3 regions of the Marinobacter sp. EVN1 genome follow, and region 3 is predicted to be linked to each of the others. Evidence: predicted binding sites of a transcription regulator. Region 3 holds the regulator's gene; each other region holds the start of a gene.

Region 1 (5,274 bases), on a different contig from region 3:
ATTCCTGTGTGGGATTTCCTGGCCTGGACGCTACAGGTAATTACCGTTGCCGTTAATAAGGTCCTGTTAGGTTTTTTCGATATTGATTTTGAGGTGGAGGGCGTTTTCGTTTACCTCATCGGTGTCGGAACCTTTGAAGTTGCTCATGGATGCTCTGGACTCCGGTATCTGCTGGTGGGACAGGCGCTGGTTCTGATTTATGGCGAGTTATACCTGTCGAGGTTGCGATCCCGCATCACGTTATTCTGTTTTGGGGTGGCATTCGCTCTACTTGCCAACTGGATCCGGGTGTTCGTCATCATCTACATGGGGTATGAAACGAACATGCAGTCCGGCCTGATCGAGGATCATGAAAACTTTGGCTGGTGGGTGTTTGCGGGGACGCTTGTTCCCCTCTATTTTCTGGCGCGTCAGCTTGAAAAACGAGACGACCAGGTTGTTGCCAGTCAGGATAGTGACGAGGAGCAATACCGCGCCAAACCCGCAGGGAAAACTGCCGTTGCTGTTGCGGTTGTCGCAATGTTGGGGCTAGTTACTTGGATCGCTCTGCCGGACAAACGCGGCAACATTGCTTCTGAACCTGAAGGTTACGTCATTGATTTGAGTGAAAGGTATGCCCCGGTGTTCGGTTCGGGACTTGATGGCTGGCGCCCCGACATTCTTAATCCGGACCGGGTGTATGTTCAGACGATGTTTGACCGCCTGCAGGCGCGTGCAGGGCAAGGTGTGGGCGTGACATTTTATCTCGGCACATTCACATACGAGTATCAAAGAAACCGCGCCGAACTTATCCAGTACAGTAATAGACTTTACGATCGTGATTTCTGGATTCCGGAAGGCTTCTTTGATGTTGAAAATAGCCTGAACATCCCTGTGCAGGGGGTTACCCTGAAACATCGTGTTTCCGGGCAACGTGTGCACCTGGGGTATAGCTACTTTGTTCAGGGGCAGTGGGAAACCGATCAGTGGCGCGCGAAGCTTGCTCAGGTGGGCGGATTCTTCAGTGGCCGGGATGATGCCTCGTTACTCATCTCCGCAGTGGCGTGTGATGGCTGTGAGGTGGCTGCAACGCTCGCTGAGTTTATCGAGTCCACCTTTCCGGTAATTCTTGAGCAGATTGATCAAGAGGTGGTGCAACCAGGCCGTTGAGTTGGTGCTCCAATCGAGACAGGAATTGTTCGTGATTGGTTAAATACCATTCGATTGCGAGCCCAGACATGTTCTCTAGGGAGTCAGGTTGCTGGTCTATGGCAGTTTGGATGCTCCTTTCAAGAGCTTGCTCTGAGACAAAGTAACGGGTACCGAGGCGGAACGTCAGTTTTCTTTCCACTTCTGCCAGAAAGCCTCTATCTTCCTCAACCAGCTCGTTCATCGGCGCTGCATCGGTTGTAATCGTGATGCAACCATTGCCCATTGATTCGGCAAGTGTCTGGCCATAACCCTCTACTTCTGACGGCAATATCGCAAAACCAGCCTGTGCCCACAGAGCAATCAGTTCATTACTGGTGAGAGTTGGCTTTATCTCAATATTGGACGCAGAGCAGGAAGTTGGTTCCAGGTGCTGGGAAACGAGGATTAGTTTTGGCCACTCGGGGTGCCTCTGCCAGCATGAGAGAACGCTTTGTGTGCCTTTGAACTGGCTGTTGCCGGCTACATGCAAAGCCAGACGGTAGTCTTTCTTTTTTGAGCCGTTCTGGGTGTTGATCTCACCGCCGGTAAACCCCAGGTATTGGGTGTCTGGATGTAAGGCGGAAAAAATCGATACCGCATGATGTGTTTTACAGAGTATGCGGTTGATAAAGTTGAGGTAGGGAAGCCTGGATTCAATGAACCATTCCTGGTTCGGGATTAGCCAGTGGTGCCGGCCAACCGCCAATTGGGTTACTCGAACATTCTCCAGGTGAATAACAAGATCCGCTCGTTTGCCCGGCTTGAGTATCCTGAGCAAAGCAACTTGGCTGCGATAAACGAGTTTCGTGATCGCACCGGGACAATATCTTTTCAGTACTTTGAATCGATAAATTGAAAGGTGGGATCGCCATAAGGGGGTAGGGGGGAGTTGAACCTGTCGGCATTGATGTCCTAGCCCCCGTAAAACTGCCTCCAGAATCTGGGCATCTTTCTGCAGCCCTCTGCCGCTATTTGAATAAACAATCAGTACATCCATGAACCTGACCTAGAATGAAAAAGCCCTGCAAATGCAGGGCTTCTAAAGCGTAACACAGAAGTCCATGTCAGGCTTTTTTACGGCCTTTCATGCGCACTGCAATACCTGCGAGGCCAAGGCCCAATAGCGCCAGGGTGCCGGGCTCAGGTACTTTGGTGGCGCGAACAGCGATGACCATGTCGTCGTGGTTGTCGTCGCCAGTCCAGCCGTCATCAAAGCTGATCAGGAAGTAATCCTGCTCATTGGGGACTTGGAAAAGGTTGAAGTTGACTGATGATTTGGGTTCGCCCGAAATATTTAATTGGCTACCGTTGGTTCCGTCGTTAAGCACTTCAACATTGTTTCCGTTTTTGAAACTGAATGTCAGCAGTTTGTCCAGGCCACCGTAGAAAACGGTACTGAAGGTGTCGTCTGGACTGTTAGTTTGGTCAAAAACCAAGGTGTTACCCCAGTAAAACTGGTTGTTGTCGCTCGCTTCCTTACCCAGGTAGGTGAAGGTCAGCTTGAACGGATCGGAGCTGGTGGATTTCAGGTTGTGGCCGAACAATACGGTATCACCCACGTTGTACAGAGGTGCATCCGCAGTCCAGGTACCACCTACGCGAGTGGCGTAATCGTTGTCTCCCGGAACACTTTGCTCAGCTACAGCGCCAGGTGCGTTTGCATTGGCAACAGCATCGATATAGGCAGCCTGAGCTACTCCAGCAAAACCGACGGCTGCAGCCATTGCCAAGCCTTGAGTCAATTTTTTCATTTGAGTCACTCCTCCAGTGAGTGGTCTTTGCGTTACGTCATCCTTTAATAAGCAGGCTTTGTGCCAGATTTTAAGTCATTGAATATTAATGAACTTTTCTGGTTGCTGCTGTTTGGTTGTAAAATAACTCGACAACTAAAATGCTCACTTAGTTAACCTGATGCTCTACCGGATCAGACGGTTCACTACTCAATCCATTGGTATCAATTACCTGAATCGTAAAGTACCAGGTGCCGGGCGCCAGGCCGGTAACCGTGGTTGAGGTTGTGCCTGCCGGCACCTCCAGAGTTTGAGTCAGGTTTGCAGCATCCTGTCCGTAGTTGATCCGGTAACGGTCAATTTCGCTCAGCGAAATGCTGCTGCCGTCTACCCTGGTGCCGGGAGGCGTCCACGACAGTGTCACACTGCCGCTGGCATCGCCGGTACCACCGGGCTGGCTGGTGACCGGTGATTCTGGCTCCGATACGGTTTCGAGCGTGTACGGGTGCAGACCCGATTGATAAGCCTCAAGAACCGTCACGCCGCTATCGTTAAGCACCCGGCTCGCTGATGGTTGCATCAGGGGGAGTCCGTAGCGAAGTTTGTAAAGATCGTCGATACTGTCGTTCAAGGTGCTTTCGGCGAACTCGCTGTCCAATGCCAGATGCTGGACGGTGTTGGTCGTGGATATGGCATCTCCAGTGGCGGCGTCGGTAATCGCCAGTTGTGCAGTGGCGCCCCAGCCGAACTCAAAGTACTCCATGGTGATGGCAACGGGGGTCCCCGCTTCGAGACTCGCGGTGGCGTTGTAGCTGGTGGGGGATTGGTTTTTCCACTGATCAATGACGGTAGAGCCGTTTAGGAAAAGCCGAACACCATCATCCGTAGTGGTGGTGAAGGTGTAGTCCCGGGTTCCTTCATTGTGAGGTGGTGTAAACCATCCCTGCCAACGCACGCTGAACCGGTCTCTTGGAAGCTCCGCTGACGGGCTTCCACTATTCCAGTTGAAGTTGACGGTCGCATCCCGCTGACTGTAAACGAAGCTGTCAAACTCGGTGCCTGTGAAGTACTGGCCGACGAATCCGGTTGCATACACTTCCTGGGGGGCAGGGAAGTCGCTGGCATCGGTAGGATTGGTGCCGGCCTGGTACTCTTGCAGGATGGTGTAGCCATCACCGTCAAGATCTACATTGGCATCGCCCGGGTTGGTGGGGTCCGTGCCATAGGCGTATTCGTATCCATCCGGAATGCCGTCGTTGTCGGTATCTTCGGTTCCGGGATTGGTCCTGGCCCAGAACTCATCCATGGCGGTAAGCAGGTCATTGTCGGTATCGGATTTGGCGTCGGCCGCATTGGATGGATCCAGCCCGTACACAATCTCCCAGTTGTCGTACAGATCATCACTGTCCGCATCAAGTGGTGGGTACTGGCTGTTGAATGAGAGGCCCTGTTCAGCGTCAAAGTAGCCGATTCGGTAGCCCAGATGGTAGGCATCTTCGGTTGTCATCTCGGGGGCCGAGTCAGGGGCTTTCTGGGCGTAGCTATGTAGCGCGCTGCCGCTGATCACTTGCTGAGAGATGCCGGGGCCGGACCAGGCGACGGTAAAGTGGTCGTCCCATCCACCTTCCTTGTGTCTGAATTCAAAGTAATATTTTTTGCCGGCCTCCAGATATTGTACGCCGGAGGTTTGTGAGGCGTAGCGGGTGAAATTATCGAGGGGCGTGGACATGGTGGAGGCGATCTGAACCGCACCGTCCGGGTTCTGGGAATCAGATAACCACAGTTGTGTCTGATCGTCGCCGCTGATGTAAAAGGTGTATTCGCCCGTTGCGGGGGGCTCGATAAAGCCCCGGATCAGTGTGCCGTAATTATTGGCTCGGCTGGTGGCTTGGCGCAGCTGGGTGAGTTCAGTGATTTCATCGGGCGAATCCGGATATTTCTCTGCATCCAGCATGCCCTGAACGTAGTTCCCGGAGATACCGTCAAAATACCAGACATCGACCTTTCCCGGTTCGCTCGCCTCTGGTATCGCGGCTGTCGGTGGCAAATCCTCAATATCCCTGAACTGCCAGTTCTGACAGCCGCTGAGCAGAACCACCACGGTGCCTACGCTCAACACTTTGATAGCAGCCATAACCCACCTTCCTTGCTATTGGAAACAATATGTAAAGTATTGTTGCAGTGTGTCAGGGCTGCCACCGGCGGCTAGGAACGTTTCGTTATGTCCTCTCTTTGGTTATAGCGTGAGTAATGATTAGCCGTTGTTGCCTGCGCTGAACTTGTCCATGATCTGCTGGGCGGCATCCGTGCGGCCGGTGGCTCGATAAGCTTCGGCCAGATGCATGGCAATTTCCTGGGAATCCGGTGCCAGGGA
Region 2 (5,274 bases), on a different contig from region 3:
GTTCAGGATGGTGGATTTGCCGCAGCCGGAGTGGCCGATGATGCAGACGAACTCGCCTTTCTCCAGGGCAAAGCGGATATCCTCGAAGACGGTCAGTTCACCGCCCTGGCCATCCGGATAGACTTTGGACAGGCCATCTACTTCCAGGAATGGTTTACTCATAACAGGTCTCCGTTCGGAGGGTTGAGGCCGGCATCGGCGGCCGGTGCCGGGCCGCTCATTCTTTGTACTCCACCAATTTCTGGGCCTTGCCCAGGGCGAGGTCCAGCAGCATGCCCACCACCCCGATCATCAGGATGGAGAAGATCACACTGGCCAGATCCAGGTTGTTCCACTCGTTCCACACGTAGTAGCCAATGCCGGTGCCGCCCACAAGCATTTCCGCCGCCACGATGACCAGCCAGGCAATACCGATGGAGATGCGCATGCCGGTCAGGATGGTGGGCGCGGCCGCCGGCAGAATCACGGTTAACGCGGTTTTGATCGGCCCCAGTTCGTGGGTTCTGGCCACGTTCACCCAATCCTGCCGGACATTGGCCACACCAAAGGCGGTGTTAAGCAGCATCGGCCAGATCGAGCAGATGAAGATCACGAAGATGGCCGAGGCGTCCGAGTCCTGGATGATGAACAGGGCCAGGGGCATCCAGGCCAGCGGCGAAATCGGCCGCAAAACCTGGATGTAGGGGTTCAGGGCCTTGTACATCAGCGGAGACATACCGATCAGGAACCCCAGGGGCAAGGCGATGGCCATGGCCGCCAGGTAGCCGGTAAGTACCCGGTACACCGAATAAGCGAGCTGGATGCCGATACCCTTGTCGTTGGCGCCGGCGTCGTAGAACGGATTCGACAGCTCGGCCCAAGCCAGCTTGATCACCGCTGAAGGTGGCGGTACCCGGGATTCCTGGTCGGCGCCACCCATGAGCATTTCGTATTCGCTCATTCCGGTCTGGGCTTCCGGCGGCTGGGTTGCCATTTCCCATAGCCCCAGGGCCACAATCAGGAACGACACCGACAGCAACGCCGCCCGTATGTTCAGGGAAGCCATGGTTATACCCTCCCGATGGCAAAACTGCGGGCATACTCTTCCGCGCTGTCCGGATCAAAAGTCTTGCCCATGATGGTGTGGGTCTTGTAGGTCTTGTCCGGCGCGCTGTAGCCCATCTCCTCCATGAGCTTGCCGGTTTCTCCAGCCAGGTAGACCTGCTCGGCGATGCCCTTGTAATCCACGTCGCCCTCGATGTAGCCCCAGCGCTTCATCTGGGTGAGGATCCACACACCCATGGAATGCCAGGGGAACGGATCGAAATCGATGCGATCCGGCACATTCTTCACCTCGCCCAGGCCGTCCGCGTAGTACCCGGTCAGCACCTGCTGTATTACCGGGACCGGCTGGTTCAGGTAGTTCTTGGGCGCGATGGCTTCGGAAATTTCCTTTCGGTTTTCAGGGTTGTTGGAGTATTGGGTGGCATCAATGATGGCGCGCAGCAGGGCTCCATAGGTATTCGGATTCTGAGTCGCAAACTGCTGGCTGCAGGCGAAGGCGCAGCAGGGGTGGCCTTCCCAGATATCCTTGGTAAGCATGTGAATGAAGCCCACCTTCTCCCACACGGCACGCTGGTTGAACGGGTCCGGTGACAGGTAGCCATCGAGGTTACCGGCACGCAGGTTGGCCACCATCTCGGGTGGCGGAACCACTCGGATCTGCACGTCCTTGTCCGGGTCGATACCGTTCTCGGCCAGGTAGTAACGCAGCAGGAAGTTGTGCATGGAGTATTCGAACGGCACGCCGAACTTGAAGCCCTTCCACTGCTTGGGATCGCGTTTGTCCTTGTGGTCCACGTGCAGCACGATGGCCTGGCCGTTGATGTTCTCCACCGCCGGCATGATGAACGGTTCCGGTGTGGAACCGGCACCCATGGTCATGGCCAGGGGCATTGGGGTGAGCATATGGGACGCGTCGTATTCACCGGCCAGGGACTTGTCCCGGGCCACCGCCCAGCCCGCGGTCTTGGTCACGGTCACGTCCAGGCCGTAGCGCTCATAGAAGCCCATGGGGTGAGCCATGATGATCGGCGTGGCGCAGGTAATGGGTACAAAGCCGACGTTCAGTTTGGTCTTCTCAAGCTTGCCGAGGGATTCCTTAACCGCAGCCTTGGCCTTGTCCATGGGGAACACGCTGCCCAGCAGCGCGGCGGCGGTGCCCGCACCCATCATTTTCATGAAGCTGCGGCGGCTGTGGTCGTTGTGGCCGAATACGGAGCGGACAACGGCGCTCTCGATGGCTCGGTCCATCATCTCTTCTGAATTCAGTGGCGCCTCCGATGCATCCTGCCTGCTGACGGAAGATTTTAGGTCCAGCGAAATTGCCGGGGCGTCCTGGCCGGGCTTACAGTCCGGGCAGCCACAGGTTTTGGCGTGGATCAGCGATTTGTCTCCATCAAACGGATTACCAAGGCTCTTTGTCGTCATGGGGCACTCTCCTGAAGTACGGGTCGTTTATGCACTCTTGCGGTGCAGTAAAGTGGTGGCTCGGCTCCCGGAGAGAATCTGCTCCCGGGCCGACAACACGTTCTGGAGGAGATATCGCAGGGTTTGTGCCAACCCCAAAAAAATATTTAACACCTTGTTTTATATTGCTTTTATTTTTCTTCGGTGCTTCCTGCCAATTACGAACTTTCGTAATTAACGATATTTCGTAGCCTCCACTACGAAATTTCAGAGTTGGCACAAGGTTTGTTCTGTCTCTGTCAGGCCAGAGAAAGGACAACCCGATGACAATCAAAGCCGCGATAACATCCACCAGTACCACCAGCTGGATTGACCACCTGCCGGAGGCGGCGCTGCTGGTGGATGCCGGGCGCGATCTCATCATCGCTGCCAACAGCGCCATGGGGCGGCTGGCCGGAACCGACAGACAGTCTCTGATTGGTACTCCCTGTACCCACCTGTTCACCGACCAGCGGCCTCAGCTCATCGCCTTTACCGAGGAAACCCTGTTTCGCAGTCATGGCTGGAGCCGGGATTTCATCCTGCAGCATCGGGATGGGCGCAACGTGGAGCTGGAGATTTCTTCCTCACGGGTGGGTGAAGCCGAATCCCAGAGCCTCCTGCTACTGCTTCGGGACCGGCGCCAGCTGCGCACCTTGCGGGAACGACACGACGCCAACCACTACCACCGGGGTGGCCTGCTGGAATGGCGGCGGGTAGAAGAACTGTTCAAGGACATGGAGCGGGAAAACCAGTTGATCCTGCACGCGGTGGGCGAAGGCATTTACGGGGTGGATGCCGAGGGACGGACGACCTTTGCCAACCCGGCAGCGGAACGCATGCTGGGCTGGCGCATTGACGAGCTGATGGGAAGGGTGATTCACCGGGTGGTGCACCACTCCCACGAAGACGGTAGCATCTTCCCACTGAAAGAATGCCCTATCTATGCCGCGTTTCGGGATGCCAGTGTAAAACGGGTTGGCGAGGACTGGTTCTGGCGCAAGGATGGCACCGGCTTTCCGGTGGAATACACCAGCACGCCCATTATAGACAATGGCCACCCGGTTGGTGCCGTGGTGGTGTTTCGCGATATCTCTGCCCGGCTTGAGACTCAGAAGGAATTGCAAAAAGCACTGGAGGAAGTGGAAACCCTGAAACACCGTCTGGAAATGGAAAACGCCTACCTTCAGGAAGAACTCAGTGCGGAATACCACTTTCACGAAATTTTAGGCCAGAGCGATGCTATCAAAGCCATCGTGCGCAGAATCGGAATGGTCGCCCCAACCGATGCCAACGTGTTGATCACCGGGGAATCCGGTACCGGCAAGGAACTCATTGCCCGGGCCATTCATCAGTCAAGCAGCCGGAGGGATCGCCCCCTGATCCGGGTAAACTGCGCAGCGATTCCCAAGGATCTGTTTGAGAGTGAGTTCTTTGGCCATGTAAAGGGTGCCTTTACCGGAGCCGTCAGTGACCGGGTTGGTCGCTTCGAGCTCGCCGATGGGGGTACCCTTTTTCTGGATGAAGTGGGCGAGATCCCACTGGAGCTCCAGGGCAAGCTGCTGCGGGTCTTGCAGGATCAACAGTTCGAACGCGTGGGGGAAAACCACACCCGAGCCGTGGACGTTCGTGTCATTGCCGCCACCAACCGCGACCTGAAAACCGAGGTCCGGGACAAGAACTTCCGGGAGGATCTGTACTTTCGCCTGAATGTGTTCCCTATTGAGTCGGTGCCGTTGCGCCGACGTATCGAGGACATTCCCATTCTCGCCCAGGAGTTTCTGAACCGGGCGTGCCAGAAATTCAACCGGCCACCGCTGGCACTCCGGGAGCGGGACGTGGAAACGCTCAAAGCTTACCCGTGGCCAGGCAATGTTCGGGAGCTGGAAAACGTTATTGAACGTCAGGTGATCACAGCCGATGGCCGGCTGGATCTGGACCTGCAGGGTCCGGATTCTGTCGCCAGACACACGCTGGAACCCATGCCGCCAGCCAGACATTTCGACGGTGAACTGATGACAGAGCACGAACTCAGGGAGCTTGAGACAAACAACCTGAGACGAGCCCTGAAAATCAGTGGCGGCCGGGTGTTCGGCGACGATGGCGCCGCCGCGCTGCTGGGTGTCAAACCGACCACCCTGTCCTCACGCCTGAAAAAGTTGAAGATCGAACCGCGACAATTTCAGGAAAGGGATCTTTAACCCTGCTAACCCGCCAGAGTATCTCGGCGCGGGGTGGCCGGTAGATTTTTCGCCGGAAAAAGGTGTCTGAGCGAAGCGAGTTCTTTTTCCAAGACAAATCCACCGGCCACCCCGCAAGCCCGCCCCAAAACCGGAAGGCTACGAGAAACAGTAAACCAAATCAGATCAGTTCAATAGCCACAGCCGTGGCTTCACCACCACCGATGCAGAGCGAGGCTACACCACGCTTAAGCCCACGCTGTTTCAGCGCATTGATCAGGGTGACGATGATCCGGGAGCCGGAGGAACCAATCGGATGCCCCAGTGCACAGGCACCGCCGTGCACGTTGACCTTCTCCGCAGGAAGCTTCAGCTCATTGATCGCGGCCAGGGTGACCACGGCAAAGGCTTCGTTGATCTCGAACAGATCCACATCATCCACACTCCAGCCTGCTTTCTTCAGCACCTTTTCGATGGAACCGATAGGCGCGAGGGTGAATTCAGCCGGTAAACGGGCGTGAGTCGCATGCGCCACGATGCGGGCCTGCGGGGTCAGGCCCCGGGCATCGGCTTCGGCAGCGGAGGCCAGTACCAGCGCGGAAGCTCC
Region 3 (5,274 bases):
GTTTGTTGATGATGGTGATGGGGCGGCAAATCATAGGCGCTCAGATTTCTCCCCGGGTTTGAAGGTGTGGCAGTTCGGTGTGGCGCACCTGCACATTACGGTAATGATCGCGGAAATAGCGCCCGAGCTGCTCACACACATAAACAGAGCGGTGCTGGCCACCGGTGCAACCGATGGAAATGGTCATGTAACTACGATTGCTGTCGGCAAACGAGGGCAGCCAGGTATTCAGGAAGCCCGTGACGTCATCCACCATCTGACGTGTCAGCGGTTCCCGTTCCAGAAATTCGATGACCGGCTGATCAACGCCGGTGTGCTTGCGCAGGCTGGTGTCCCAGTATGGATTGGGCAGGCAGCGGACGTCGAAGACATAGTCTGAATCCACCGGCACGCCATGTTTGAAGCCAAAGGACTGGAACAGCAGTGCCAGTTCCTGATCCTTGCGACCGGCCACGCGCTGCTTGATCATGTCGCGTAGCTCGTACATGGAGAGCCCGGTCGTGTTGACGTAAAGATCGGCCAGCTTTGACAGGGGTTCCAGTAATTGCTTTTCGTTGGTGATTGCCTCCCGCAGAGACGTCTTGTCATCGCTCAGCGGATGCTTGCGGCGGGTTGCGTGAAAGCGTTGCAGCAGTGACTGCTCGTCGGCATCCAGGAATATGATTTCAACCTCGACACCGGTCTGCTTCAGTTGCTGGTAAATGGTTTCAAAATTGGCCAGCTCGGCGGACAGGTTACGGGCATCAATACTGACGGCCATTTTTTTCAGCCGGCCGGGCGCTTCCTGGGTGGCCGCCTCTCGGGTCAGCGGGAACAGCAAGCCAATGGGCAGGTTGTCGATGCAGTAGAATCCCAGGTCTTCCAGCACATGCAGGGCCGTACTCTTGCCGGAACCGGATCGGCCACTGACGATAATCAGCTTCATGGGACTGTTTCTCCTTCAATCTGCCTGGCAGCCTGTCCAGATATCAGGCTGATCTCAGTGATTACTCTCCGCCATACGCTGGTAAAGGGTCGCGGGATCTTCACTTTGGCGCAGCCGGGCGCAGAAAGTGCTGTCATTGAAGCGCTCCGCCAGTTGGCTCAGTAACTCCAGGTGTTCACTGGTGGCTTCTTTGGGGACGATCAGGGCAAACACCAGATCTACCGGCTGGTTATCGATAGCATCAAAGTCTACCGGCTCTTCCAGAGTCATCAGTACGCCGATGACGCGGTCCAGGCCTTCCAGTCGGCAGTGGGGGATGGCAATACCCTCACCGATACCGGTGCTACCCAGGCGTTCGCGGGAGACCAGATTGTTGAAGATCTGGGTGTCGCTGAGGATTTCATCCTGAAAGTGAATCCGTTCAGCGATGAACTCCAGCACACGTTTCTTGCTTGAGGCCGGCACCTTACAGAGGGTCAGTTCAGGGGCAAGAATATTGTCGATGGTCAGGGATGGCTCGCTCATGGATCGACTGCATGTCCGTAAAAAAAAGGCTGCGGCCGGTTAGCCCCGCCGCAGCTCGTTTCATGAAACACCCGGTAAGGTTCGCGCTTCAGCGACCGCCGTTACCGTGCATCCGGTCTACGTTCTTTTCCTTGTGCTTGAGGATCTGACGGTCCAGCTTGTCGACCAGAGCGTCGATTGCGGCGTACATGTCCTCACTTTCTGCCTTTGCGTGAATCTCACCACCAATCACGTGCAGCGTGGCTTCCGCCATCTGGCGCACCTTCTCGACCTCCAGGGTGACCTGGCAGTTACTGATGTGGTCGAAGTGACGCTCCAGCTTCTCGAGCTTGGTGTTGACGTAATCCTTCAGAGCGGGAGTCAGTTCTACGTGATGGCCTGAAATGTTGAGTTGCATAGGCGTCTCCTGTTGTCATACTGCCGGCGTGCTTGCCGGCTTGCGTGCCAGTGCATCATGCACCGGCGAAAGTTTAAACCAGGCGTTTTCGTTCGTTCGAGGGAGGAATATGCATGGCCTCCCGGTATTTGGCCACGGTACGCCGCGCCACGTTGATTCCCTGTTCCCCTAGCATGGCTGCAATTTTGCTATCGCTCAATGGCTTTTTCGGGGTTTCCTCGGCAATCAGTTTCTTGATCATCGCCCGGATGGCTGTAGACGAGCATTCGCCGCCCTCGGCGGTGCTGACGTGGCTGGAGAAAAAGTACTTCAGCTCGAAAATACCGCGGGGCGTGTGCATGTACTTCTGGGTGGTAACCCGGGAAATCGTGGACTCGTGCATTTCCACCGCCTGGGCAATGTCAGACAGGATCAGAGGCTTCATGGCTTCTTCGCCCTGATCGAGGAACCCTTGCTGGTGTTCAACGATGCGGGTGGCCACTTTCAGCAGGGTTTCATTCCGGCTTTGCAGGCTCTTGATAAACCATTTCGCTTCTTGCAGCTGGTCGCGCAGGTAGGTGTTATCGGCACTGCTGTCAGCCCGGCGGATCAGTGACGCGTAGCTGGCATTCACCCGGATACGCGGAGCGATTTCCGGGTTGAGTTCAACCCGCCATCGGCCTTCGTGTTTGCGTACGATGACGTCCGGGATAACGTAATCCGGTTCGGCCCGGTCCACGACATCGCCAGGGCGCGGGTTCAGGCTGGTGATCAGGGCCAGTACCTGTTTCAGCTGGTCTTCCTTGAGCCGGCTGCGGCGTAACAGCTGCGCGTAGTCCCGGTTGCCAAGCAGGTGTAGGAACTGGGTAACCACCAGTCTCGCCTGGCGCAGCCAGGGGGTATCCGGTGGCAGCTGGTTGAGCTGAATCAGCAGGCATTCCTGGAGATCCCGAGCGAACACGCCTGGCGGGTCGAAGTGTTGCAGGCGGTGGAGTACCGCTTCCACTTCGTCCAGTTCCAACGGGTCTTCTTCGGTTTCGTCCAGCAGGCCTGCGTGAATGTCCTCAATGTCAGACGTCAGGTAGCCGCGCTCATCCACAGCATCCAGCAGCGCGTGGGCAATGGCCTGATCCCGCTCGCTCAGAGGCGTCAGGTTCAACTGCCACTCGAGGTGATCCTGCAGGGTTTCGGTAGGCGAGTTCCGGGTTTCGAAATCCGATTCGTGCTCGTCTTCGCCTTTGCTGGCCGGAGCCGGGGCAGACTGGTAGATGTCGTCCCAGGCGGTATCCACTGGCAGATCATCGGGAATGTTGTCCGGAATATCGTTCTCGGACGACCAGTCAGGGCCGTTCTCGGTTTCGTCCCAGTCCGGGCTCGCGTCCTGGTGGCTGTCGTCCTGGTTGGCCTCAGAGCTGGAAGCTTCACTGTGCTCGTGCTCTTCGCGCTCGTCGCCTTCAGGGTGCTCATCGTCCTCTGAGGTTTCCAGCATGGGGTTGGACTCCAGCGCCTGCTGGATTTCCTGCTGGAGATCGAGGGTAGAAAGCTGTAGCAGGCGTATGGCCTGCTGCAGCTGGGGCGTCATGGTCAGACTCTGGCCCAGCTTAAGCTGTAATGAGGCTTTCATAACCATGGCTCAAGATCCATAACTCATGGGCATCCCGGTTGTTGCTTTGCCGGCGCACAGGCCGAAAAAAATGTTGTACGCTGGTTACTTGCCATTGTCTGTGAACAGTATAAGCAAGTTTTTTGCCGAGTTTACTTGCTACAGATCATCAAAACAATCAGACCTCGGATAAACCCTGTTTTATCAGGTCAGAGCCGGAACTCATCACCCAGATACACTTCTTTCACCTGCTGGTTTGCCAGAATGGCTTCGGCATTGCCGGAGGCGATGATGTGGCCGCCGGAAACGATGTAGGCATTCTCGCAGATGTCGAGGGTTTCCCGAACGTTATGGTCGGTAATCAACACGCCAATACCTTTATCTCGCAGGTGCCGGATAATGTGCTTGATGTCACTGACGGAGATAGGGTCTACGCCCGCGAAGGGTTCGTCCAGCAGGATAAACGCAGGCTCCATGGCCAGCGCCCGGGCGATTTCAACCCTGCGGCGTTCGCCGCCGGATAGCGCCATACCCACGCTGTCACGGATGTGAGTAATATGAAACTCTTCCAGCAACTCTTCCAGCTTGGCCTCCCGTTCCGCCCGACTCATGCCTTTGCGGGTTTCGAGGATGGCCATGATGTTGTCCCGCACGGTCAGTTTGCGAAACACGGAGGCCTCCTGGGGCAGGTAACCGATGCCCTTGCGGGCGCGCCCATGCATTGGCAGCGGGGTGATGTCCTGGGTGTCGATGGTGATCCGGCCGTGATCCGCAGGCACCAGGCCCACGATCATGTAGAAGCAGGTGGTCTTGCCGGCGCCGTTGGGGCCGAGCAGGCCGACAATCTCGCCGGAGCGAATCTCCAGAGAAACGTCCAGCACCACTTTTTTCTGCTTGTAGCTTTTTGCCAGATTACTGGCCCTGAGAACTGCCATCCGAACCTTTCCCGTCACTGGATTGAGCTGAATTACGAGGCTGAATCACCATTTCCACCCGGCCGGAGCCGCCGTCGGATGGCGTGCCGCCTTCCGCAGTAACAACGCGGCGAACGGTGTCGTAGTGGATGACGTCGCCCCGGAATACGTTGCCGTCTTGTTCAATAACGGCCTGGCGTTCAAAAATAACCAGGTTTTCATCGCCAGACCAGGTGATGTTCAGGGCCCTGGCATCGGTCGTGCCTTCGCCTTCCTGGCCGGGTTGCCGGTAATGGGCGGGGTTACCGGCGGCTTCAATCCGGCTGACACCCTGTTGGTTGCGGTAAAGTACCACCCGATCCGCGTCCAGCCGGGTTTCGCCCTGAATCAGTTCGACAGCGCCGGTGTAAACGGCCGTTCCGGCGCTTTCATCCAGGCGGGCCGAATCTGCACTGACCTTTATGGGGATATCGGAATCCAGGTTGAATGCCGATGCCGGTCCGGCCAGCAATGCCATGGCCAGAATCGCTGGCCGGCAGAAAGATCGTTTACCTGACGGTTTCATATTGTCCCTCTACCCGGGAGTTGAGTTCGAGAATGCGTTCGTTGATCCAGGCTTTCATGCCGGTGGAGCGGGTGACGCCGAAAGGCTCGGTGATGGTCACCGGCTGGTCGGTGTAGACGGTGCCGTTGCTGTTGTCCAGGGTCAGTGCCTCGGTTTCAAGAACGGCTTCGCGGCCTTCGGACTGTCGGGTCAATCGGACGTTCCCCATAAGTTCCAGCTTTTCATTGTTCTGCTGAAGGCTACCTTCATTGGACTCAATGAGCCAAGGGTCGGGGCTGCCCTCACTGAAAAGCCGGGCTATTGGCGTATCCAGATGAGCCGTGCCGGTTGCTTCAAACTGCTCAATTCTGGGGCTTTTGAGATCAA

The links. Region 3 encodes sigma-54, which starts transcription at its own class of promoters, with help from an activator protein. Its sites were predicted from a motif close to ANTGGCATNNANNTTGCTNT; they were not measured.
Region 1: Q674_RS39640 (PEP-CTERM sorting domain-containing protein) is a predicted target of sigma-54. The motif match lies at 2,970-2,989, and genes of this name have one in related genera.
Region 2: Q674_RS34415 (sigma 54-interacting transcriptional regulator) is a predicted target of sigma-54. The motif match lies at 2,721-2,740, and genes of this name have one in related genera.

The regions. Positions count from the first base shown of each region.
Region 1 covers NZ_AXCB01000070.1:517,757-523,030, forward strand. The annotation lists gene xrt (exosortase) at 1-1,149, shown strand, start outside; gene Q674_RS41000 (glycosyltransferase) at 1,082-2,167, opposite strand; gene Q674_RS39640 (PEP-CTERM sorting domain-containing protein) at 2,235-2,921, opposite strand; gene Q674_RS39645 (PA14 domain-containing protein) at 3,070-5,034, opposite strand; gene Q674_RS39650 (tetratricopeptide repeat protein) at 5,155-5,274, opposite strand, start outside.
Region 2 covers NZ_AXCB01000034.1:105,313-110,586, forward strand. The annotation lists gene Q674_RS34400 (ABC transporter ATP-binding protein) at 1-162, opposite strand, end outside; gene ntrB (nitrate ABC transporter permease) at 218-1,045, opposite strand; gene Q674_RS34410 (ABC transporter substrate-binding protein) at 1,048-2,469, opposite strand; gene Q674_RS34415 (sigma 54-interacting transcriptional regulator) at 2,772-4,688, shown strand; gene Q674_RS34420 (acetyl-CoA C-acyltransferase) at 4,849-5,274, opposite strand, start outside.
Region 3 covers NZ_AXCB01000023.1:100,715-105,988, reverse strand. The annotation lists gene Q674_RS32120 (HPr family phosphocarrier protein) at 1-34, opposite strand, end outside; gene rapZ (RNase adapter RapZ) at 41-925, opposite strand; gene ptsN (PTS IIA-like nitrogen regulatory protein PtsN) at 980-1,450, opposite strand; gene hpf (ribosome hibernation promoting factor) at 1,539-1,847, opposite strand; gene Q674_RS32100 (RNA polymerase factor sigma-54) at 1,921-3,450, opposite strand; gene lptB (LPS export ABC transporter ATP-binding protein) at 3,639-4,364, opposite strand; gene lptA (lipopolysaccharide transport periplasmic protein LptA) at 4,342-4,908, opposite strand; gene lptC (LPS export ABC transporter periplasmic protein LptC) at 4,892-5,274, opposite strand, start outside.